One region of the Massilia sp. CFBP9026 genome, then DNA from elsewhere that is predicted to be linked to it. Evidence: predicted binding sites of a transcription regulator. Region 1 holds the regulator's gene; each other region holds the start of a gene.
The links. The regulator sigma-54, encoded in region 1, starts transcription at its own class of promoters, with help from an activator protein. The targets are predictions, from matches to a motif close to TGGCANGNAANCTGCTTT.

Region 1 (7,565 bases):
GGTCTTTCAGTTGCTGCTTGTGTTTGAGGATCTGTCGGTCCAGCTTATCCATCAGCGTATCGATCGCGGCGTACAGGTCTTGTGCAACGCTTGCCACGTGCAGGGTCTTTCCCGACACCTGGACGTTGATCTCTGCTTTCTGCCTTTTTTCTTTTTCAGTGAGGTTGTCGACGGCCAGGAAGACGTGGGTGTCGATCACCTGGTCGAAATGGCGAATGATGCGCTCGAGCTTATTCTGAACGTATTCACGGATGGCGGGGGTTACTTCGAGATGATGGCCACTGATTGTGAGGTTCATACACACTCCTTTGAAAATGTTGCACCGTGTGGACCGCACCAACGCGACAAGGCACGACGGGTGTGGACGGCGCAGTTACAAGGACTTGCGGAGGCTTACAGGGGGTATCTTGAGGGCTTCACGGTATTTTGCAACCGTGCGGCGCGCGATGACCATGCCTTGTTCCCCGAGCATCTCCGCGATCTTGCTATCGGATAAAGGGTTCCTAGGGTCTTCTGCTCCTGTCAATTGTGCGATGAGCGCACGGATTGCCGTCGAGGATGCTTCGCCTCCCGCCTCGGTGGCAACGTGGCTGCCGAAGAAATACTTCAACTCAAACATGCCGTGCGGGGTCAGCATGTATTTCTGGGTTGTGACACGAGAAATTGTGCTCTCGTGTAGGCCTAGTGTATCAGCTATCTCACGTAAAACAAGGGGCCGCATGGCAACCGCGCCATGGGAGAAAAAATTGCGCTGGCGCTCGACGATGGCCTCCGCCACACGCAGGATGGTGTCGAAACGCTGGCGCATATTCTTGATGAGCCACTTCGCTTCCTGCATCTGCGCGCCCATCTGCGCCTCGCTCTTGCCCTGCTTGAGCAGGCTGGCGTACAGGCTGTTGACGCGCAGGCGCGGCATCACGTCGGGGTTCAGGGTGACCGCCCAGCCGCTCTTGGAACGGCGCACGATCACGTCCGGCACCACATAGTCCGACACGTTCGAAGCGAACGCCGCGCCCGGGTGCGGATTGCATTGGCGCACCACGGCCTGCACCTCGCGCAAGTCTTCGTCGTCGCAGTCGAGCGCTTTTTTCAGCTTGCTGTATTCGCGCTGGGCGAACCAGCTCAGGTAACCCTCGACGATCTTGAGGGCCATGCGGCGCGTGACCATCGGCACACCCGGCATGCGCCGGATCTGCAGCGCCAGGCACTCGGCCGCGCTGCGCGCGCCGACGCCCACCGGGTCCATGCTCTGCACCAGCGCCAGCGCGCAGCGCAGCTCGTCGATCTCGATATCGAGCTCTTCGGGCAACCGCGCGTGGATCTCGTCGAGCGGTTCCTCGATGTAGCCGTTGTCGTCCAGCGCATCGATCACCAGCTCGGCCAGCGCACGGTCGCGCGCCGACAGGGTGGCTTCGCGCACCTGTTCCATCAGGTGTTCGCGCAGGGTGATGGCGCAGGCTTCCAGTTGCGGGCGGCCGTCCTCGTCCTCGCCGCCGCTGCCGGAAGACGGCGCACCGCCCTCGCTCCAGTCGGCATCAACGCGATCGTTGTCGGCGCCGCCCTCGAAACCTTCGCCATCCTGCGCCGGCGCACCCTCGCCCTCGGCCTGCTGGCCGGGCGCCGGCGGCGCTTCGCCGCTGGCGGGTGCATTGTTGATCGCGCCATCGGCCAGCAAACGCACCGACCGGTCGAGCGGATCGTCGAGCCGCTCGAGCAAGGGGTTATCGCCCAGTATCTGCTCGATCTCCTGGTGCAGCTCGAGCGTCGACAGTTGCAGCAACCGGATCGACTGCTGCAGTTGCGGCGTAAGCGCGAGGTGCTGCGAAGTGCGGAGTTGCAGGGACTGTTTCATCTAGGCGTCGCTCACATGCGGAAGTGTTCACCCAAGTACACGCGGCGCACCGACTCGTCCGCGATGATGTCGTCAGGGCGGCCGGAGGCAAGCACCGCGCCCTGGTTGATGATGTAGGCGCGGTCGCAGATGCCAAGCGTCTCGCGCACGTTGTGGTCGGTGATCAGGACACCGATCTGGCGCTCCTTCAGGAAGCGCACGATGCGCTGGATCTCGATCACGGCGATCGGGTCGACGCCGGCGAACGGTTCGTCGAGCAGCACGAAGCGCGGATTGGTCGCCAGCGCGCGCGCGATCTCCACGCGGCGGCGTTCGCCTCCCGACAGCGACAGCGCCGGATTCTCGCGCAGCTTCTCGATCTGCAGGTCGGCCAGCAGGGTGTCGAGGCGCTCGTTGATCTGGTCTTTCGACAGCGGCTTGCCGTTGTCCTTCTGCAGCTCGAGCACGGCGCGGATGTTCTCTTCGACCGTCAGCTTGCGGAATACCGAGGCCTCCTGCGGCAGGTAGGACAGGCCCAATACGGCGCGGCGGTGGATCGGCAGGCTGGTGATGTCGGTGCCGTTGATGTCGATCGAGCCGGCGTCCGACGGCACCAGGCCGACGATCATGTAGAACGAGGTCGTCTTGCCGGCGCCGTTCGGGCCCAGCAAGCCGACCACTTCACCGCATTCGACCTGCAGCGACACGTCGCGCACCACCAGGCGCTTGCCATAGCTTTTCTGCAGGCCCTTGACGACCAGGGTGCTGCAATCGCCCAGCTCCATCGGGATTGCCGTCATTGCGCTCCTCCGGCTGGGGTGCGCTTGGGCGAGAGGATCAGGGTGCCGCGACCGCCGCCAACCTTGCTCTGGCCGCTGACGTCGTTGCGCACGGTGGCCACTTCCTTGCGGCTGTCATACGAGATGAAAGGGCCGGTGACCTGGTTGCTCAGTTGATCGTTTTCCAGTTCCTTGATCAGGGCATTCGAGTACAGGCGCACCAGCTCGGCGCGCTCGTCGTACTCGATGCGCTCGGCCTGGCCCTCGACCCACAGGTTGGGACCGCCGTCGCGCTTCTGGCGGAACGTGGTGAGCTTGCCGTTGTTGGCGGTGAGCGTTACCGTCATATAGCCTTCGGGCGTTTCCCTGACCACGGCGCGGTCGGCCTTGAGCAACAGCGTACCGCGGGTAAGGATCACGTTACCAGTAAGGGTACGCACGCCGTTGACCCCGTCGAGATCGGCGGAATCGTATTCGACCTGCGCGGGCTTGAGCGAGTCGGCACGTTCGGCGGCTGCCGTCAGCGACAGCAGGGAAAGGAGTACGGCGGCAAATAATTTTTTCATGATAGGGAATGCTGGTCCTGGGTTATCACACGGTGCAGGGCTTACTGGCGCGGGCGTGGCGGATAGATTATCTGGCCTCGGCTGGACATGTGCACTTGCTGGGTGGCGTTGTTGGCGACCATGCCGGTGCCTTTCACGCTCGATGCCCCAAGCTGCAGGTCAACCGGGAGGTCGGTCTTGACGATCTCTTCGTCGGGTAGCACGGTCAGCGCCTGGCTACGCAAGTGCAAGGACTCGCTCTGCGCGGTCTTCGGGCGCTGCAGGTCGACGTCGCCCATCAGTTCGACCCGGTGCTCTTCGTGGAACACCTGGGCGTTCCTGGCGACCACCGTCATTGGCGGGCGGCCCGGCTCGACGCCGCGCAGCAGCGGCTGGTCGACATGCGAGACGTCGCCGCGCGGGATGTGGGCCAGGTGCTTGCCCGACAATACATAGCTCGGCTGGCCATTCTCGGTCATGCGCACGAACGAGAAATTCTCGACGATGTAGTCCGGTTCGTCCGGCGGCCCGCCCAGCTGGGCGTCGATGTCGGAGGCCTGCATCAGTTGCAGCAGCCAGAAGCTGCCGAAGGCGAAGAAGACGCCGATCACGATCATCGCCAGGAGATTCCAGCGATGCGCGGTACGCTTGTTTTGGACGATGGTGGCCATGGTGCGTGACCTCAGGCGAAGTACGGCGCGAGCGCCTGGTCATAGGTGCCCTGGGCGCGCATCACGAGATCGCACACCTCGCGCACCGCGCCGCGGCCGCCGCCATTCTTGGTGACGTAGTGCGCGCGGTGCTGCACCTCTGGATGGCCGGACGGCACCGCGACGGCGAAGCCGACGCGCGCGAACAGCGGCAGGTCGATCACGTCGTCGCCGATGTAGCCGCACTGCTCGGCGGTGAAGCCGGTGGCCTCGAGCAGCTTGGCGAAGCCGATGCGCTTGTCGTGGATGCCCTGGTGGACGTGCGAGATGCCCAGATCGGCCGCGCGCTTGACGACGATCGGCGACAGGCGCGCGCTGATGATCGCGGTCTGCACGCCGGTCTTGTTCAACAGCTGGATGCCCAGGCCGTCGAGCACGTTGAAGGTCTTGGTGACTTCGCCGTCGGGACCATAGGTCAGGCTGCCGTCGGTCAGCACGCCGTCGACGTCGAAGATCATGACCTTGATGCGGGCCGCGCGTTCCATATGGGCCAGCGGGGTAATGGCGGGAATGAATTCACTCATCAAATCACCTTGGCGCGGGTCAGGTCGTGGATGTGCAGCGCGCCGACCAGGCGGTCGTCTTCATCGACCACCAGCATCTGGTTGATGCGGAATTCTTCCATCACGGCGACGGCGTCGACCGCCAGCTGCTCGGGGCGCACGCGGCGCGGGTTGGCGTGCATCACGTCGCGGATCTGGATGTCCGAGAAGTCGTGCATGCGCTCGATCACGCGGCGCAAGTCGCCGTCGGTGAACACGCCGACCGGACGGCCTTCGGCGTCGACGATGGCGGTCATGCCGAGGCCCTTGCGGGTGACTTCGAGCAGCGCTTCGACCAGCGAAGTTTCGGGGCGCACGCTCGGCACCGCGTCGCCGCTGCGCATCACGTCGCGCACATGGGTCAGGAGGCGCCGGCCCAGCGCGCCGCCCGGATGCGACAGCGCGAAGTCTTGTTCACGGAAGCCGCGCGCGTCGAGCAGCGCCACGGCCAGCGCATCGCCCATGGCGAGGGTGACGGTGGTGCTGGTGGTCGGCGCCAGGTTGAGCGGGCAGGCTTCCTTGTCCACCGCGATGTTCAGGTGCACGTCGGCCAGCTTGGCCAGGCGCGAGGCTGGTTTACCGGTCATGGCGATCACGCGTGCGCCAAGACGCTTGACGGCCGGCAGGATGTCCAGGATCTCTGACGATTCGCCCGAATTGGAAATCGCGATCAAGACGTCATTTTTGGTGACCATGCCCAGGTCGCCGTGCGCGGCTTCGCCCGGGTGCATGAAGAAGGCCGGGGTGCCGGTGGACGCCAGGGTGGCGGCGATCTTGCGGCCGATGTGGCCCGACTTGCCCATCCCGGACACGACCACGCGGCCGTCGCAGGCCATGATCAGCTGCGCGGCGCTCACGAAACTGTCGTCGTCGCCCAGGCGCGCCTGCAGCGCGCGGATGGCGTCCGCTTCGATCGACAGCGTTTCGCGGCCCAGGTCCAGGACGCGCCGGGCCAGGGTTTCGTCAAAACTTTTCGGCATTATTTTTTCATCGGTTACACTCATTTTGGCAGTATAAACGAATTGGGAAAGCAAAAAACTTGCCAGTCGTAACAAACGATAACAAGCGACCGCCGCACCACACCTGGCTAGTGCCATAAGATCAACACTTTTGCTGTTTATCCCAGCTTCGCACCAATGCATTCCGGCCTCGAACTCACCCTCCTCCTTCTGGGCTGCGCCGTCCTGGGCGTGGTCGTCTTCCGTAGCCTGCAACTGCCGCCGATGCTCGGCTACCTCGCCGTCGGCGTCCTGATCGGCCCCCATGCCCTGGCCCTGGCCGAAGACAGTCCCACCACCCATGCGCTGGGCGAGTTCGGGGTGGTGTTCCTGATGTTCTCGATCGGCCTGGAGTTCTCGCTCGGGCAGCTGCGCTCGATGCGGCGCATCGTGTTCGGGCTGGGCCTGGCCCAGGTGGTGTCGACGATCGCGGCCGCCATGGGGATCGGACTGCTGGCAGCCTGGCTCCTGCCCGGCATTGCCCTCGGCTGGCAGGCCGCCTTCGCGCTGGGCGGCGCGCTGGCGATGTCCTCGACCGCCATCGTCGTCAAGCTGCTCACCGAGCGGCTCGAACTCGAAAGCGAGCATGGGCGGCGCACCGTCGGCATTTTGCTGTTCCAGGACCTGGCGGTGGTGCCGCTCTTGATCATGATTCCGGCGCTGGCGCGCGATCCGGAAGACCTGGCGATCACGCTCGGGGTGGAAGCGGTCAAGGCGGCGCTGGTGCTGGCCCTGCTGCTGTTCTTCGGCCAGAAGCTGATGGGACGCTGGTTCACGATCGTCGCCAAGCGCCGCTCGCAAGAGCTGTTCATGCTCAACCTGTTGCTGGTGACGCTGGGCGCGGCCTGGATCACCGAGCAGGCAGGCCTGTCGCTGGCCCTCGGCGCCTTCGTGGCCGGCATGCTGATCTCCGAGACACCTTACAAGTACCAGGTGGAAGAAGACATCAAGCCGTTCCGCGACGTGCTGCTCGGGCTGTTCTTCATCACGATCGGCATGCTGCTCGACCTGCGGATGGTGATCGAACACTGGTGGCTGGTGCTGCTCCTGCTTGCGCTGGTGGTGCTGCTAAAATTCGGCTTGATCGCCCTGCTCGCCCGCGCCTTCGGGGCGCCATCCGGCACGGCACTGCGCACCGGCCTGGCGCTGGCCCAGGCGGGCGAGTTCAGCTTCGTGCTGCTCAATCACGCCTCCAGCTCGAAGCTGGTGGATTCCTACGTGATGCAGCTGGTGCTGGCCTCGATGGTGCTGTCGATGCTCGTCGCGCCCTTCCTCATCGCCAGTATGGACCGTATCGTGCTGAAGTTGGCGGCCAACGAATGGATGACGCAGTCGCTGCAGCTGACCCAGCTGGCGACGCGCGCCATGAAGACGCAAGACCACGTGATCATCGCCGGCTTCGGGCGCAACGGCCAGAGCCTGGCGGCCCTGCTGAAAGAAGAATCGCTGCCGTGGCATGCGCTCGACCTCGATCCGGAGCGGGTACAAGAGGCGCAGTCGGCCGGCGCCGCGGTCTCGTATGGCGACGCGGCGCGGCGCGAGAGCCTGGTCGCGGCCGGCATCGGCCGCGCCAAGGCGCTGGTGATCACCTTCGCCGACACACACCACGCGCTAAAGGTGCTGCACTTGGTGCACGAGCTGGCGCCGGCGCTGCCGGTGATCGTGCGCAGCTACGACGATCGCGATACCGAGGTGCTCAAGGCGGCCGGCGCCACCGAGGTGGTGCCCGAGGCGCTGGAGAGCAGCCTGATGCTGGCCTCGCACGCACTGGTGACGCTGGGCGTGCCGCTCAGGCGCGTGGTGCACCGGGTGCAGGCGGCGCGCGACGACCGGTATGCCAGCCTGCGCGGCTACTTCCACGGGGCCGGCGACAGCGGCGCCAGTCTCGAGCCGGGGCAGGTGCGGCTGCATTCGGTGCGGCTGCATGCGCAGGCCGGTGCGGTCGGCAAGAGCGTGGCGCAGCTGCGGCTGGCTGATGTGGCGGCCGAGGTGACGGCATTGCGGCGCGGCGGCGAAGATGTCGAGCCGGGGCCAGAGGTGGTGCTGGCGGCGGGCGATGTGGTGGTGGTGCGCGGGGATGGAGAGGCGGTCAGCCGGGCCGAGGACAGGTTGTTGTGATCCTGGCAGGCGGTCGTGTGGGAAATCACGCGGCTCGAGCAC
Region 2 (7,565 bases), on a different contig from region 1:
TCGAAGGCGATGTGCTGATGGCGCAGCAAAAATTTTCCCAGGCCCAGCAGTCCTATGAGAAAGGCCTAGCCCTGGCAAGTTCTTCGGAGATCATGACCAAGGTCATGCAGGCGCTCCAAGCCGGAGGCAAGGACAAGGAAGCGCTGGCGCGCGGCCAGGCCTGGCTGGCGACGCATCCGGACGATGCACGAGTCTTGCTCCTGGTCGCCGGCCTCGATCTGGCAGCCAAGGACTACAAGGCCGCGATTGCCCATCTCGAAAGGGCGCAAAAGCACGCGCCCGCAAACCCGCTGGTACTGAACAACCTGGCCTGGGCTTATCAGCAAGTAAAGGATCCACGCGCGCTGGCGACTGCCGAGCAGGCCTACAAGCTGGCGGGCGACAGCCCTGGCGTGATGGACACCTTGGGCTGGGTGCTGGTACAACAGGGCGATACCGCACGCGGCCTGCCGCTGCTGCAAAAAGCCAGCGGCCAGGCGCCGAACTCGCTCGAGATCCGCTTCCACCTGGCGCAGGCGCTGAACAAGAGCGGCGACAAGGCCGGCGCGCGGCGCGAGTTGGACAAGCTGCTGGCGTCGAACGCCAAGTTCGACCAGGCCGACGAGGCGCGCGCCCTGCTCAAGTCCTTGTAAAACAGGGCATTCGCCGCAGGCCGCAGTCGGCCCGCGGCGAACCGTTCGTTCCACTTTCTGCCCCGATCGGAGAGGCTTGCGACCTCATCCTATCGAACGCTGGATTTATTAATGTCGCGATAAGATAACGTTCTCCTAAATGAGGACGTTTATCGTGGACGACGATTCGTACGGAATCCGGCTTACCGATACTTCGGACGGTCGTAACTCGGCCAGCATGCTGATCAACAGGATGTATGCCTGGCGCGGCTACTCCGGAGATCACCAGCCCAGCAGCGACCCCAACCGCATCACCCTGACCGCCACCGACAAGGGCGACGTGGTCGGCACGCTCAGCATCGGCATCGACTCCGAGGTCGGCCTGATGGCCGACGAAATCTTCAAGGACGAACTCGACGCCCACCGCGGGCGCGGCGCGAAGCTGTGCGAGTTCACGAAGTTCGCCTTCGATCCTTCGGTGCGCTCCAAGACCGCGCTGGCCAATGTGTTCCACCTGGCCGTGATCTACGCGCGCGACATGCATGGCTGCACCGACATCGTGATCGAGGTCAACCCTCGCCACCGCCGCTTCTACGAGCGCATGCTGGGTTTTCGCAAGGAAGGCGAGCTCAAGACCAATACGCGGGTCGACGCACCCGCCTACCTGCTACGAGTGAACCTGCAATTCGTCACCGGGCAGATCGCGCGCTTCGGCGGCACCTATGCCGCGGAGGGCGAGACCGAGGAACGTTCGTTCTATCCTTATTTCTTTTCTCCACGCGAAGAGCGTGGCATCATCAATCGCCTGCTGCGCATGGATGAGTCGCATCCCGCATGACGGCCGCGATACCCTTCGCGACGGCCATATCCTCACTTCAGAACCCTCATGAGTAAACCGTTCAACTACGAACAGGCGTTTTCGCGCAATATCGGCTGGGTGACGCCAGATGAACAACAAACGCTGCGCGGCAAGCGCGTCGCCATCGCCGGCGGCGGCGGGGTCGGTGGCGTGCACCTGCTGACCCTGGCCCGGCTGGGCGTGACGCGCTTCCACATCGCCGATTTCGACAGCTTCGACATCGTCAATTTCAACCGCCAGGTCGGCGCCATGATGTCGACCGTCGGCCAACCCAAGGCCGAGGTGCTGGCGCGCATGGCGCGCGACATCAATCCCGAGATCGAAGTCACGATCTTCCCCGACGGCGTGCACCGCGAGAACCTCGGCGCCTTCCTGGCCGGGGTCGACCTGTACGTCGATGCACTCGACTTCTTCGCCTTCGACGCACGACAGCAGACCTTCGCCGCCTGCGCCCGGCTCGGCATCCCGGCCACCACCGGGGCGCCGCTGGGCATGGGCGCGGCCCTGCTCAACTTCATGCCGGGCAAGATGACGTTCGAAGAGTATTTCGGCTGGGGAGACTTGCCGGACCAGGAAAAGGCGATCCGCTTCGTCGTCGGCCTGGCGCCAGCCGGCCTGCACCGGCCCTACCTAGTGGTTCCCGAGGCGGTCAACCTGGCCGAGCAGCGAGGCCCGTCGACCTTCATGGCCTGCCAGCTATGCGCCGGCATCTGCGCCACCGAGGCGCTCAAGATCCTGCTCGGCCGCGGCGAGGTGCTGGCCGCGCCCTGGGGCATGCAGTTCGATGCCTACCGCAACAAGCTCAAGCGCACCTGGCGGCCCGGCGGCAACCGCCATCCGATCCAGCAACTGATGCTGGCGGTCGGGCGGCGCCAGTTCGCGCGCATGGCGGCCGGGCGCTGACATCCAGGCCGGCTACCAGCGCCGGCATGGTCCTGGGCGACAAAAAGCCACTGCCGGATCATTCCGACAGTGGCTTTTTACCTTTTTCAACATCGGGCCTGCCAGGCAGGCCCTTGGCTGATCAGGCGGCTTTCTTGTTGCGGCGACGAGCGCCGTACAGGCCCAGCATACCCAGGCCCAGCAGGGCGACCGATGCCGGCTCAGGCACTTCGCCCGGTTCGCTGAACACGACGTCCAGGGAACCGTTGATCGTTTGGGTACCACTCACCTGGAAATTGTTCAGCTGGCCGGATTGGAACGACAGGCTGTAGAACGGGCTAGGATCGACGAAGAATGCCTTGCCGTCGTCAGTCAGGCTGAAAGTGGTTTCCGAACCGAAACTACCGCAATTGATACCGCGGCCGCCATTGCCGTTGGTGCAAGTGCTCAGGCTTGGGTCAAGCGTACCTTCTCCCGACAGCGCGCTACCGAAACCGATCAGCAGGTCGTCACCAGCGCCGTTGAACGAGAAATCACCCGTACCACTCGTAGGACGGCCAGCCACGGTAGTGACTGCGCCACGGTCCAGGAACATTTCCAGGTCGCCGCCGCCGGTGAACATGAAGGTGTTACGGCCCTGTGCATCGACGCCAACGGTGCCGGACGCCTTGTAGGTAGCGTAAATACCATATCCGCCGGTGCTGCCAAGGCCGGTCAGACGGTTATCGATTGCGGTTTCACCGCCATCGGTGGCGAAGCCCGAAGCGTTCCACAGCAGCGACACATTGAAAGTGCCGGTGCGAGTGGTCGGGTCCACATTGAAGGTGGCGATCTCGACGTAATTGCCAATGATCTTGTCGGCAGTGAAATTCGCGTAAGCACCGCCCGGGCGCACTTCGAACGGATTGAATTCATCTGCAAATGCGGTGGTGCTCACCATCGACGCGGCAGCAACGGCACAAGCAATAATAGTCTTCGACAGCGCTTTCATCTTGGATCTCCTGGTTGTAGGGTTCGTACTAGCATCCTTCTATAAGCAACTAGCATGCCAGCTAACCCACTTCCTTTAAAATCATAGACTTAAAGCCATATTTCGTTATAGAAATTTTAACACTGTAAAGAATTCCGACAGCTCATCCGTAACCTTGTCGGCACATTCCTACAAGCCTTCGTAATACATTACTACAAGGGTTTCCGTACCACCACATTCCAGGTATTTCCAGACGTAAATTCACTGGCGATTTCCCAGCCGGCCGCCAACATCTTGGCGCGCAGCTCTTCGATATGGAAGGGGCTGTACAGGATGCCCTTGCGGATGCCCCAGTCGTTGATCTTCTGCGCCGCCCAGCGCAGCGGCGCGAAGCCGGACGGATACAGCAGCACGTTGGCGGCCAGGGTGCCGCCCGGCTTGAGCACGCGCAAGATGTCGCGCAAGGCGCCGTCGACGGTCGGGAAGCAGTGGATCGAGTTGGCGATATTGGCGGTGTCGAAGCGGTTGTCGTCGAACGGCAGCTGGGCCGCGTCGGCATGCTGCACCTCGACCTGCGGATTGTTGCGGAAACGGTGGCGGGCGCCGGCCAGCATCGACGGTGCATAGTCGATGCCGGTCACCTTCACCGGCGGCAGCTTGCGGCGGCGGCGCCAGTTCAGGACCATCTCCAGCAAGGTGCCGGTGCCGCAGGCTACCTCGAGGTGGTCGGGCCCGAAATTGGGCCCGAAAAAGCGCATCTGGGTGCCGATGGTGCTGTTGTAGGCGAAGGTGAGAATGAAAAAGCCGCGCAGGTCGTACCACCACGGTTCGGATGAATAGGCTTCGGCGATTTCATCCCTGGTCTTGCCGGTCGTCATGGAGCGTCCTTGTTGATTGGAGTGAAGCGGAAAATATAGGTTGTTAATGAACCGCAGGCAAGCGCGGATCGATGCGGCTCAGCCCAGCTGGCGCAGGCGGTTGACGATGCCCGCCTCTTCGCGCGGCGAGAAGAACCATGGGAACAGCGAGCGCTCGCCCACCGCCTTGTCCTGCATGCCTCCCCATTTCTCCACCTGTTCGGTGCCGAAGGCGGTGTCGGCGCGCAACAGGACCGCCGGCGCCTGCACCCGAGGATTGTCGCGCGACTCGCACACGGTCTGGAAACCGAGCATGGCTTCATAGAAACGGCGATGGCGCGGATTGACTTCGATGAAGATGTCGCGGCAACCGTTCAGGTCGCGCGCATAGATCAGGGCCACGTGGAACAGCGAGGCCAGCACCGCCTTGGACTTGACCGCCGGGTCGACCGCCAGCTTGGTGATCTCGCACACCCGTCCGGCGCCGCGGCGCACGTCGATGCAATCCTTGAACACCTGGTCGGCCAGCAAGCCGATCTCGGAATCCAGGCCCAGGCTCAGCGTGCCGAACACCTGGCCGTGGTCGGACGCGGTCAGCGTGATCCGGTTGGGGTCGCTATGGACCTGGTGGTTGCCGCTATAGCCGCGCCAGGAATACATCTTACTGATGAGCATACTGGCGGAATTGCGCTGGGAATCGATGTCGGCCGCGCGGATACCGAATACGCGCTCGTTGATGGCGACGTCGATGATGCTGGGTCCGTCGGAGGCGGCGATTTCATCGCCGCCCGGACCGGCGCAGAAGGAGGCCGGCGCTAATGTCTCGATCATGGTCATTCTCCAGGCAGCCCGGCACATCGTGTGCCGGCGGCATTCCTGATCATCATAGCATTATGAATTACAAAATATCAACTGTATTAACTAGAAGTATTTATTTTTTTGACATTTTGAATGTCGCCCGTACGTTGAACGATAGCAGCTTCAACAGGCACTGCGGCGCGCGCGGACAAAATGTCGTGGAGAAAGCAGACGGCCGCACTGGCGACCGGTAGCAGAAAGGACGGGTGCGGCAAGGTGCCGCCGTGGCGAACGCCGGGGGACGACCGGCGCGAGGGCCGGTCGGGCAGAATGAACGGCTTAGAAGAAGCTCTCAGGAATGACCAGGATATCGCCCGGCCGCATCATGACATTGGCCGAGATGTCGCCATCCTTGATCAGGTCGTCGAGACGCACATTGATTTTTTCCTGCTTGCCTTCGACGGTGCGCACGATGCTTGCCTTGTTACCCGAGGCAAACTCGGTGACGCCGCCCACCGAGATCAGCACGTCCATCAGCGACATCTCGCGACGATACGGCAGCGCCTGCGGGCGCGCCGCCTGGCCGATCACGCGGATCTGTTCGTTGAAGTTGCCGACGAAGTTGGTCACCACCACGGTGACCACCGGCTGCTGGATGAACTGGGCAAGGGCCTGTTCGATGTCGCGCGCAAGCTGGGTCGAGGTCTTGCCCGCTGCCGGGAGGTCTTCGACCAGCGGGGTGGTGATCTTGCCGTCAGGCCGCACCGGGACCGACATCGACACTTCCGGATTGCGCCAGACGATGATGTTGACGGCATCGCCAGGCCCGATCAGGTAGTCCGGGTTGATCGGCGCCAGCGCGGCGGTGCTGGGAGGTACCGGAGTGGAACAGCCGCCCAGCAGCAGTATGCAAGCGGCGGCGCCGGTTGCCAACAGGTTCTTCATGGTCTTCGTCATCATCGCATTCATCCCCTTCGCGCCTACCGGCCATCCCTGGTGGGATAGTGTTCAACGTGAATTAAAAATTGTAATTTCGCCATCACGGCCTGCGCTATTGTAGCGCAGACCGGCACGGCGGCAAGCCATGCACAATTGAAATACTTTGTGTTGTCGACACGCGCCGACACGGGCCGGTCGGTGACGCTAGCGGCTCAGCAATTCCTGCACGTGGCGTACCGGAATGGCGTAGGTGATGCCACTCGGCGTCGAGATCGCCGATTCCTTCAAACCTTTCACGAACACCATATTGATTACGCCCAGCACTTCCCCGGTCGCGGGATCGTACAGCGGCGAGCCGCTGTTGCCCGGATAAGCGGTGCCGTCGAGCTGGTAGATGCTGAACGGCGTGCGCTGCAGCCGCGCCGCGGCGCGCGCATCGAGGCGGCGCGCACTGAGCGAAGGCTGCATGACCGGCGTGATCGCTGCCAGCAGTGCGCGGTGGGTGGCCGGATGCAGGCCCAGCACCATGCCGAGCGGGAAGCCGGTGAAGGCCAGGTCCTGGCCCTCGACCGCCCGGTCCGCCTCACCCAGGCGCAGGGCCGGTAGCGGCGCGCCTTCCAGGCGCAGGTGGGCCAGGTCGTGCTCGCGATCCAGGGCCACCAGCTGGGCCGGGCGGAAGCGTACCCCGGCGCCGTCCGGCAGCACCACGCCGAGCTGCTCCATGCGCGCCGCATCGAGCTTGTCCGGCACCACGTGGGCATTGGTGATCACGCTCAGGCCGTCGCCGACCACGAAGCCGGTGCCGCTGAACACGATCGCCGGGCTGCGCGTCTGCAACTGGGTGCCGACGCCCACGATCGACGGCTTGACCGCCGCCACCGTCTGCGGCAGGGTCGCCGCTTGCAGACCGGCTCCTGCCCACCATAGCAGCGCGCCGGCAGCCAGTCTTCTTGAAAACAATCGTCGCGTCATCAAACCTTCACAATCTTGAGGTAGTTGTAACAGGACTGAGGCAATCGTACGGCCCCTTTCCATTTTTAAACATTACAATAAGCTTCTTTGAATTTCAGCAACTATTTGAAGAACCGCGTACGCTGGAGTCCACGAGCCGAACCCTACCAGATGCGTGGACTCGTTTCGCGAAATACAACATGCGAAATCTTCAGATGTTTGCGATAATGCAACAACCGGCATGATGCAATTTGTTTAACATCTTCTGATTGCAGTGCGGAACATGTGTTGCAAACCGATGGCATCGGTACCACGAATCGCTACATCCCTTAACCCTCAATTGCAATTGATTAGGGTACAAGCGATCATGCACATTGTTTATTTGTTGAGCCTGCAGCCCAGGCCCTGACCGACGAGATCGACACGATGGCTGAAATCACAACCCAGATACTTCACCTCCTCAAAGCCATCGGCAAGTACCGCTGGCATGCAGTCGTCATCACCTGGGTGGTGGCGCTGGCCGGCTGGGGGGTGGTGTATTCGCTTCCCAACCAGTACGAGGCGTCGGCGCGCGTCTACGTCGACACCCAGACCATTCTCAAGCCGCTGCTGTCGGGCATGACCACCCTGCCGAACCTGAACCAGCAGGTGCAGTTCATGCGCCGCACACTGATGAGCCGCCCGAACGTCGAGCGCGT
Region 3 (7,565 bases), on a different contig from region 1:
GGCACGCGCAGGCCGATCACGATATCGACCAGCTTGAAGGCGATGAAGGCGACGATGCCCGACCAGACGATGGTCACGACCACGCCGTGCGCCTGCACCAGTACCTGGCTGCCGATCGAGTAGCCGGTGGCCATGGCATTGGTGGTGTAGTCCCACACGCCCTGGCCGCCCAGCGACGGCGCCGCGAACACGCCGGTCAGCAGCGCACCCAGGATGCCGCCCACGCCGTGCACGCCGAACACGTCGAGCGAATCGTCGGCGCGCAGCATGCGCTTCAGGCCGGTCACGCCCCACAGGCAGATGATACCAGCCAGCAGGCCCATGACCAAGGCGCCCATCGGACCGACGAAACCGGCGCCCGGGGTGATTGCCACCAGGCCCGAGATGGCGCCGGAGGCGGCGCCCAGCATCGACGGCTTGCGCTTGAAGAGCCATTCGCCGGCCGCCCACGCCACGGTGGCGGCGGCGGTCGCCAGCAGGGTGTTGATGAAGGCCAGCGCCGCGATGTCGCCCGCTTCGAGCGCCGAACCGGCGTTGAAGCCGAACCAGCCGACCCACAGCAGCGAGGCGCCGACCATGGTCATCGGCAGCGAGTGCGGGGCCATCGATTCCTTGCCGTAGCCGACACGCTTGCCGATCACGTAAGCGCCGACCAGGCCGGCAACCGCGGAATTGATGTGCACCACGGTGCCGCCCGCGAAGTCGAGCGCGCCCTGCTGCCACAGGTAGCCGGCGCCGGCGCTGACGGTGGCCAGCGAAGCGGCGTCGGTGATCGCGTCAGGACCGGCCCAGAACCAGACCATGTGCGCCATCGGCAAGTAGGCGAAGGTGAACCAGATCACCACGAAGGCCAGCACCGCCGCGAAGCGTGCGCGCTCGGCGAACGAGCCGACGATCAGCGCGCAGGTGATGGCGGCGAAGGTGCCCTGGAAGGCGACGAAGATGAACTCGGGGATCATCACCTCTTTGGTGAAGGTGGCGCCCATCGAGAAGGTGCCGGCGACCGGGTCCCAGATGCCTTGCAGGAAGGCGCGGTCGAAGCCGCCGATGAAGGCGTTACCCGAGGTGAACGCCAGCGAGTAGCCGTACAGGCACCACAGCACGATGATCAGCGAAAACACCATCATGACCTGCATCAGCACCGACAGCATGTTCTTGGCACGCACCATACCGCCGTAGAACAGCGCCAGGCCCGGGATCACCATCATGATGACCAGCAGGGTGGCAACGAACATCCAGGCGGTATCCCCTTTGTTGATGGACGGCGCCGCCATGGCCGGGAGGGCCAGGCCCAGGCCCAGCATGGCGGTCAGGATTTTTGTCGTTATATGCTTCATGAACACTTTCCTTCTTACAGTGCGTCGTTGCCGGTCTCGCCGGTACGGATACGGATGACCTGGGTCAGGTCGGCCACGAAGATCTTGCCGTCACCGATCTTGCCGGTGCGGGCGGCGCCCTGGATCGCATCGATCACCTGGTCGACGATGGCATCGTCGACGGCGGCTTCGATCTTGATCTTGGGCAGGAAATCGACAACGTACTCGGCGCCACGGTACAGCTCGGTGTGACCCTTCTGGCGACCGAAACCCTTCACTTCGGTCACCGTCATGCCTTGCACGTTGATTTCCGACAGCGCTTCACGCACTTCGTCGAGCTTGAAGGGCTTGATGATGGCGGTAATCATTTTCATGGTATTGCCTCTTTTGCTATCAAAAAGTTTTTGACACGGACAGCACGGCGGCTGACTTGCCCAGGTTCTTGCCTTCCGGACTCAGGTAGGCGTCGGTATTCGCCTTGTGCCAGGCCAGGGCCACGGTGGCAACCCCAAAGTCCTTCGTCACGCCGATCTTGTAGTGCGTGTAGGACGCCGGGCTATTGTTCTTCACGCGCTGGCGGCCGACTTGCAGGTTCAGCAGAAAGCCGTTGCTGACATCGATATCGGCGCCCAAGTCCAGGTAACCGCTGCGCTTGCTGTCGGCGGTGCCGAACAGATTGGTCGTCGAGTGCGAATACTTGATATACGCAGGACCGAAGCCGAGCTTGCCGTAGAGTTCAAAAGTATTTGCATTCGGATCCAGGCTGTTATCCGGATACCAGTAATACAGGCCGCCAACGTCGTAGCTGATCTCGTCGGTCAACTGGCCACGCTTGCCGGCATACACATCCCATTCAATATTGCCGTCGCCACCCAGATCCTTCGTCCACTTGATGGTGGAGAGCCAGGTACCTACGTAAAAGCCGGTTGGGCTGTGTACGTAGTCGACGCCGCCGGACAGGGCGGGGTCGGAATCGGTTTGCGACAGGCCGCGGTAACGGTAGTCGCTGGTGAGTGCCACGTTGTAACTCACCTGGTGTTCGGCGGGTTGTTCCTGTGCCATGGCCGGGATGCTGGTGAAAGCCAGAATCGCCAGGCTGATTGCGTTGATTTTTGCATTGCACTTCATGACAAACCCCCTTGGACAGTTACTGCGTTTGGAATCCTTTTTTCGTGCGTTATCTCTCCCTTCATTTAGCAGGATGTGTGCCAGCTCATAAAAGCGATGAAAATGGCCTTGTTTTTTTGGTAAACGTGCCCCAGATACGACTTGCTTCAATACAATCGACCGCGAACGGCGTCCGCCGTGTAGCGCGACGCACCAAATCAGGCTGTATTGCACCTACTTGGTGCATACAACCCCGGCAGAAAGGGATAGGGACCATGAACAACAGCAACTTCTTCAGCGATTTGCAAGGCAAGATCAACCAGGCACTGGAAAGTGGCCCGGCCAAGGACATCGAGCGCAACGTCAAGGCGGCGATGACCTCGGGCTTCGCCAAGCTCGACCTGGTCACGCGCGAGGAATTCGACATCCAGGCCCAGGTGCTGGCCAAGACCCGCGCCAAGCTGGAAGCGCTCGAGCTGCGCGTGATCGAACTCGAAGCCCGCCTGGGGTCCGGCGCATCGCCCACCTCGTCGGCATCGGCCACCCCGCCAGCGGGCGCGGCGCCGTCTGCCACCGCCCCCTTCCCGGCCCAGCCCGAAGATCCGACCATCGTGCTGCCGCCGAGTCTCGACAAATCGGGCGACACGCCGATCAACAAACCCTGATGACGGGTGCATTCATGGACAGGGCAACCGGCATGAATGCACGAGAATCACCGGCCGGCGCCCTGCCCGCGCAGGAAGTGTCGCTGGACGTGCTGCGCGAAAAATACGCGCGCGGCGACGAGCGCACGATCGAGGACGTGCAGCAGCGCATCGCCCGCGCCCTGGCCGCCCTCGAGCCGCTGCCGCAGCGCGCCGAATGGGAGCGACGCTTCCTCTGGGCCCAGCAACAGGGCTTCGTTCCCGCCGGCCGGATTGCATCCGCCGCCGGCCTCGGCCTCTCGGCCACCCTCATCAACTGTTTCGTCCAGCCGGTCGGCGACTCGATCTCCGGCACCAGCGACGGCCTGCCCGGCATCTATACCGCGCTCAGCGAAGCCGCCGAGACCATGCGCCGCGGCGGCGGGGTCGGCTACGATTTTTCCGCGATCCGCCCGCTGGGCAGCAAGGTGGCCGGCACCGCCTCGCGCGCTTCCGGCCCGGTGTCGTACATGGAAGTATTCGACGCCTCCTGCCGCACGGTCGAATCGGCCGGCGCCCGGCGCGGCGCCCAGATGGGCGTGCTGCGCATTGACCATCCCGACATCGAACGCTTCATCGCGGCCAAGGACACGGGCCGTCTCACCAATTTCAATATCTCGGTCGGCGTGACCGATGGCTTCATGCGCGCCGTCGAGGCGGATGAGTCGTTCGCGCTGGTGCACGCGGCCGAACCGGGCGACGAGGACCAGGCCGCCGGCGGCCACCGCAGGGAAGACGGCCTGTGGGTCTACCACAGCCTGCGCGCGCGCGATCTTTGGGAACGCATCATGGTCTCGACCTACGACCATGCCGAACCGGGCGTGCTGTTCATCGACCGCATGAATGCCGAGAACAATCTCTGGTATGCCGAAGAACTGCGCGCCACCAATCCCTGCGGCGAGCAGCCGCTGCCGCCGTATGGCTGCTGCGATCTCGGCTCGCTCAACCTCACCGCCTTCGTCGATGCGCCGTTCACCCCCGATGCACGGCTGGACTTCGAACGCCTGCGCGCGGTGGCCACGGTAGCGGTGCGCATGCTCGACCTGGTGCTGGACGCCACCCGATGGCCGCTGCCGCAGCAGGCCGAAGAGGCGCGCGCCAAGCGCCGCATCGGGCTGGGCTTCCTGGGCCTGGGCAGCGCGCTGGCGATGCTGGGCCTGCGCTATGACGCCGACGAAGGCCGGGCCATGGCGGCGCGCATCGCGACCGAGCTGCGCGACGCGGCCTATGCTGCCTCGATCGAGCTGGCGCGCGAAAAAGGCGCCTTCCCGCTGTTCGACGCCGACAAATACCTGCGCGGACAGTTCGTCGAACGCCTGCCGCAAGCGCTGCGCGACGGCATCCGCGCCCATGGCCTGCGCAACTCGCACCTGCTGTCGATCGCGCCGACCGGCACCATCTCGCTGGCCTTCGCCGACAATGCCTCGAACGGCATCGAGCCGCCCTATTCCTGGACCTACCAGCGCAGGAAGCGCACGGCCGACGGCGGCACGCGCAGCTACGAGGTATGCGACCACGCCTGGCGCCTGTACCGCCAGCTGCATGGCGACGCCCCCTTGCCGCCAGCATTCGTCACCGCGCTCGAGATGCGCGCGCTGGACCACCTGCGCATGGTGGAGGCGGTCCAGCCCTTCATCGACACCGCGATTTCGAAGACTGTCAACGTGCCCGAGGATTATCCCTACGAGGATTTCCGCGACCTGTACCTGGAAGCCTGGCGCGCCGGCCTCAAGGGACTGGCGACCTATCGGCCGAACGCGGTGCTGGGGAGTGTCTTATCCGTCGCGCCAGCGGAGGACGTCGCATCTGCCGCGCCTCTGGCGACGGACGACGATCCGCTGCGCAAGCGCTTCGAACACCGTCCGCTGGGCGAACTGGAATCGGTGACGTCGAAGATCGAGTACTCGACCCAGGAAGGCCGCAAGACCGCCTACCTGACGGTGAGCTTCCTGCGCGCTGAAGGAACATGGGAAGGCCGCCAGGTCACGGTCGAGCGTCCCTTCGAATTCTTCATGCCGGCCAACCAGCGCACCGGCGGCCACCAGTGGATCACGGCCTCGATGCGGCTGCTGTCGATGGTGGCGCGCGCCGGCGGCCCGATCGCGCGGGCGCTGGCCGACATGCGCGAGGTGGTGTGGGAAAAAGGCGCGGTGCGCTGCGGCCACATCGTGCGCGACGACGGCGTTCAGGTGCCGGTGTACCACGACTCCGAAGTCGCGGCGATCGCCTTCATGCTGCAGCGGATGCTGATCCGGCGCGGCTTCCTCGACGAGCAGGGCAACCAGGTGCCGGTAGACGCGCTCGCGCGCAACTTCGAACAGCGCATGCCCGACGCCATGCCAGGGCCGCGCTTGCAGGCCGAGACGCCGGCCGAGCCCCTGCCCGTGCTGAACGGCGCCAAATGCCCGGAATGCGGCGCGCTGGCGCTGCGCAAGGTCGATGGCTGCTCGCGCTGCGCGTCGTGCCACTACGTCGGCGAGTGCGGCTGACCGGGCCTTTGAAAAGAGGCGTCCGCGGGGCCGGCTCAGGCATACTGCCGGGGTCGCAACCAACCGCCTGCACGCCTGAACGATGAGTTACTACGCCCTCAAGCACATCCACATGACCTTCGCCGTGTTGAGCGGCGCCCTGTTCCTCGTCCGCGGCCTGTGGATGCTGGCCGATTCGCGGCGCCTGGAGCAGCGCTGGGTCAGGATCGCGCCGCACGTGATCGACACGCTGCTGCTGGGCAGCGCCATCGGCCTTGCGGTATGGAGCAGCCAGTACCCGGGCCAATCGCCGTGGCTGACCGCCAAGCTGGTGGCCCTGGTCGCCTATATCGGCCTGGGCACGGTGGCGCTCAAGCGCGGCCGCACGCGCCAGGTGCGCGCCCTGGCCTTCGTCGGCGCATTGGCCTGCTTCGCCTACATCCTGGCGGTGGCGGTCACCAAGAATCCGCTGATCGCGGCCTGACACACCGCTCCCGGCCCGGCATCAACGCCGCTTCAACTGCGACAGGTGCGCCGTCACCTGCTTGCGTTCGCGCCGCGCGAGCGGTGGAACGCCCGCCAGCGCCGCCTGGTAGGCCGCGATCGCGCGCGGCCGGTCATGGCGCGCTTCATGGACTTCGCCCAGCGTCTTGTAGACATAGGGCCTGGGGGCGATCGCCGCCGCCCTCTCCAGCTGCAGAGCGGCTTCGGCCAGGCGTCCCTGGGCGCGCGCCACCTGCGCCAGTCCGTAGGGTCCATGCTCGCTGGACGGCAGCCGGCGGCTCAGTTCCTCGAACAGCCGGCCGCTCTGCGCATAGCGGCCGGCGTCGAGGTGGGCGCTGGCCAGGGTCAGCAGCAACTCGCGCTGGCTGCCCTGTACCAGTTCATACTGCGTCAGGTCGGCCGCAAGGATGTGCTGCTCGGCCTCGTCCAGTCTCCCCTCGTCGAAAGCGCACAGGGCGCGCATCAGGCGGGTCAGGTCGGGGTCGAGACGCCGCGCTTCGGTCGCCAGTTCGCGCGCGCGCACCTCGCTGCCCCCCAGGAAGAACGGGGCATCGAGATAAAAGCCCATCAAGGTCACGCGGGCGCGGTAATTCATCGGATCGAAGCGGATCGCGCGCTCCAGGGTGTCGCGCGTGGCATGCGCATTGCGCACGAACGCGAACAGGCCGCCGGCGCGCGACTGCGCCAGCATGACGTTCCCCAGCGCTTCGGCGCAGGCACTGCTGTCCGGATTGGCGTGAACGCAGCGTTCGGCCGCGGCGCGCGCCTGCGGCAAGTCGTCCGGCTCGTCCCGGGCGATGCGCACGTCGACCGACGCGGCCAGTGCCGTCGGATCGGTGGCATTGCGCGCCAGCCTGGCCTCGATCGCACTGCTCGCCTCTCCAAAGCGCGCCTGGTGCACCAGCTGTGCAATCGGGTCGATCTGGACAGCATGTGCAGCGCCATTCCATACGCCCAATAGCAACACCGGCACCCACCATGCCAAGCTTTTAGCAAGCATTGCATTCCCTCTCGTCCGGACCCGGCCTTTTCCGTGGCGGCCAGTCCCGCTTCCGCGGTCAGATATTGTTGTTATTTAATATAGAGCAAATCCTCACATGGAATTCATGCAAGAGTCAATGCAGAGGGGATACCTACGACGGGAATTGCGCTACCGGATGCGCAAACTCAGCGGGATGGACGCGCGCCACGATACTTCGCCAGCTCGGCCTTGAGCCAGGCGACGCTGGCGACCGGCGCATTGCCACCGCAGCGGACCTGGTAGGGTTTGCCGCTGAGGCTGCTTTCGGTGGCGGCGCGCGCGATGAAATCCTCGCTCGATGCGACCAGGTCGCGCTTGAGCAGGTAGTCATACTTGCGCTGGAGGTGTTTTGCCGCCTGCGCGGCGTCGTGCCAGCTGCCGTTGCGCTGGAAGCTGCAGCCGGATGTGGTCAGGTAGCTGATCAGGTGGGCGATTTCCTGGCGCGCGGCGGGGGCCGGCGCAGCCA

Region 2: the regulator sigma-54 is predicted to act here: its motif matches at 3,386-3,403, upstream of pepA (flocculation-associated PEP-CTERM protein PepA).
Region 3: the regulator sigma-54 is predicted to act here: its motif matches at 2,510-2,527, upstream of SOM28_RS25550 (TorF family putative porin).

What each region holds. Positions count from the first base shown of each region.
Region 1 covers NZ_JAXCWH010000012.1:20,078-27,642, forward strand. The annotation lists gene hpf (ribosome hibernation-promoting factor, HPF/YfiA family) at 1-298, opposite strand, end outside; gene SOM28_RS23425 (RNA polymerase factor sigma-54) at 374-1,852, opposite strand; gene lptB (LPS export ABC transporter ATP-binding protein) at 1,864-2,616, opposite strand; gene lptA (lipopolysaccharide transport periplasmic protein LptA) at 2,628-3,176, opposite strand; gene lptC (LPS export ABC transporter periplasmic protein LptC) at 3,218-3,826, opposite strand; gene SOM28_RS23445 (KdsC family phosphatase) at 3,838-4,389, opposite strand; gene SOM28_RS23450 (KpsF/GutQ family sugar-phosphate isomerase) at 4,389-5,411, opposite strand; gene SOM28_RS23455 (monovalent cation:proton antiporter family protein) at 5,544-7,523, shown strand.
Region 2 covers NZ_JAXCWH010000005.1:341,266-348,830, reverse strand. The annotation lists gene prsT (XrtA/PEP-CTERM system TPR-repeat protein PrsT) at 1-632, shown strand, start outside; gene SOM28_RS14865 (GNAT family N-acetyltransferase) at 787-1,449, shown strand; gene SOM28_RS14860 (ThiF family adenylyltransferase) at 1,498-2,373, shown strand; gene pepA (flocculation-associated PEP-CTERM protein PepA) at 2,495-3,343, opposite strand; gene SOM28_RS14850 (class I SAM-dependent methyltransferase) at 3,535-4,200, opposite strand; gene SOM28_RS14845 (GNAT family N-acetyltransferase) at 4,279-5,010, opposite strand; gene SOM28_RS14840 (XrtA/PEP-CTERM system exopolysaccharide export protein) at 5,317-5,946, opposite strand; gene SOM28_RS14835 (S1 family peptidase) at 6,121-6,888, opposite strand; gene SOM28_RS14830 (XrtA system polysaccharide chain length determinant) at 7,294-7,565, shown strand, end outside.
Region 3 covers NZ_JAXCWH010000016.1:15,102-22,666, reverse strand. The annotation lists gene amt (ammonium transporter) at 1-1,337, opposite strand, end outside; gene glnK (P-II family nitrogen regulator) at 1,352-1,690, opposite strand; gene SOM28_RS25550 (TorF family putative porin) at 1,710-2,444, opposite strand; partial or broken gene SOM28_RS25545 (accessory factor UbiK family protein) at 2,699-2,929, shown strand; gene SOM28_RS25540 (adenosylcobalamin-dependent ribonucleoside-diphosphate reductase) at 3,121-5,595, shown strand; gene SOM28_RS25535 (SirB2 family protein) at 5,678-6,058, shown strand; gene SOM28_RS25530 (tetratricopeptide repeat protein) at 6,080-7,078, opposite strand; gene SOM28_RS25525 (YfeK family protein) at 7,246-7,565, opposite strand, start outside.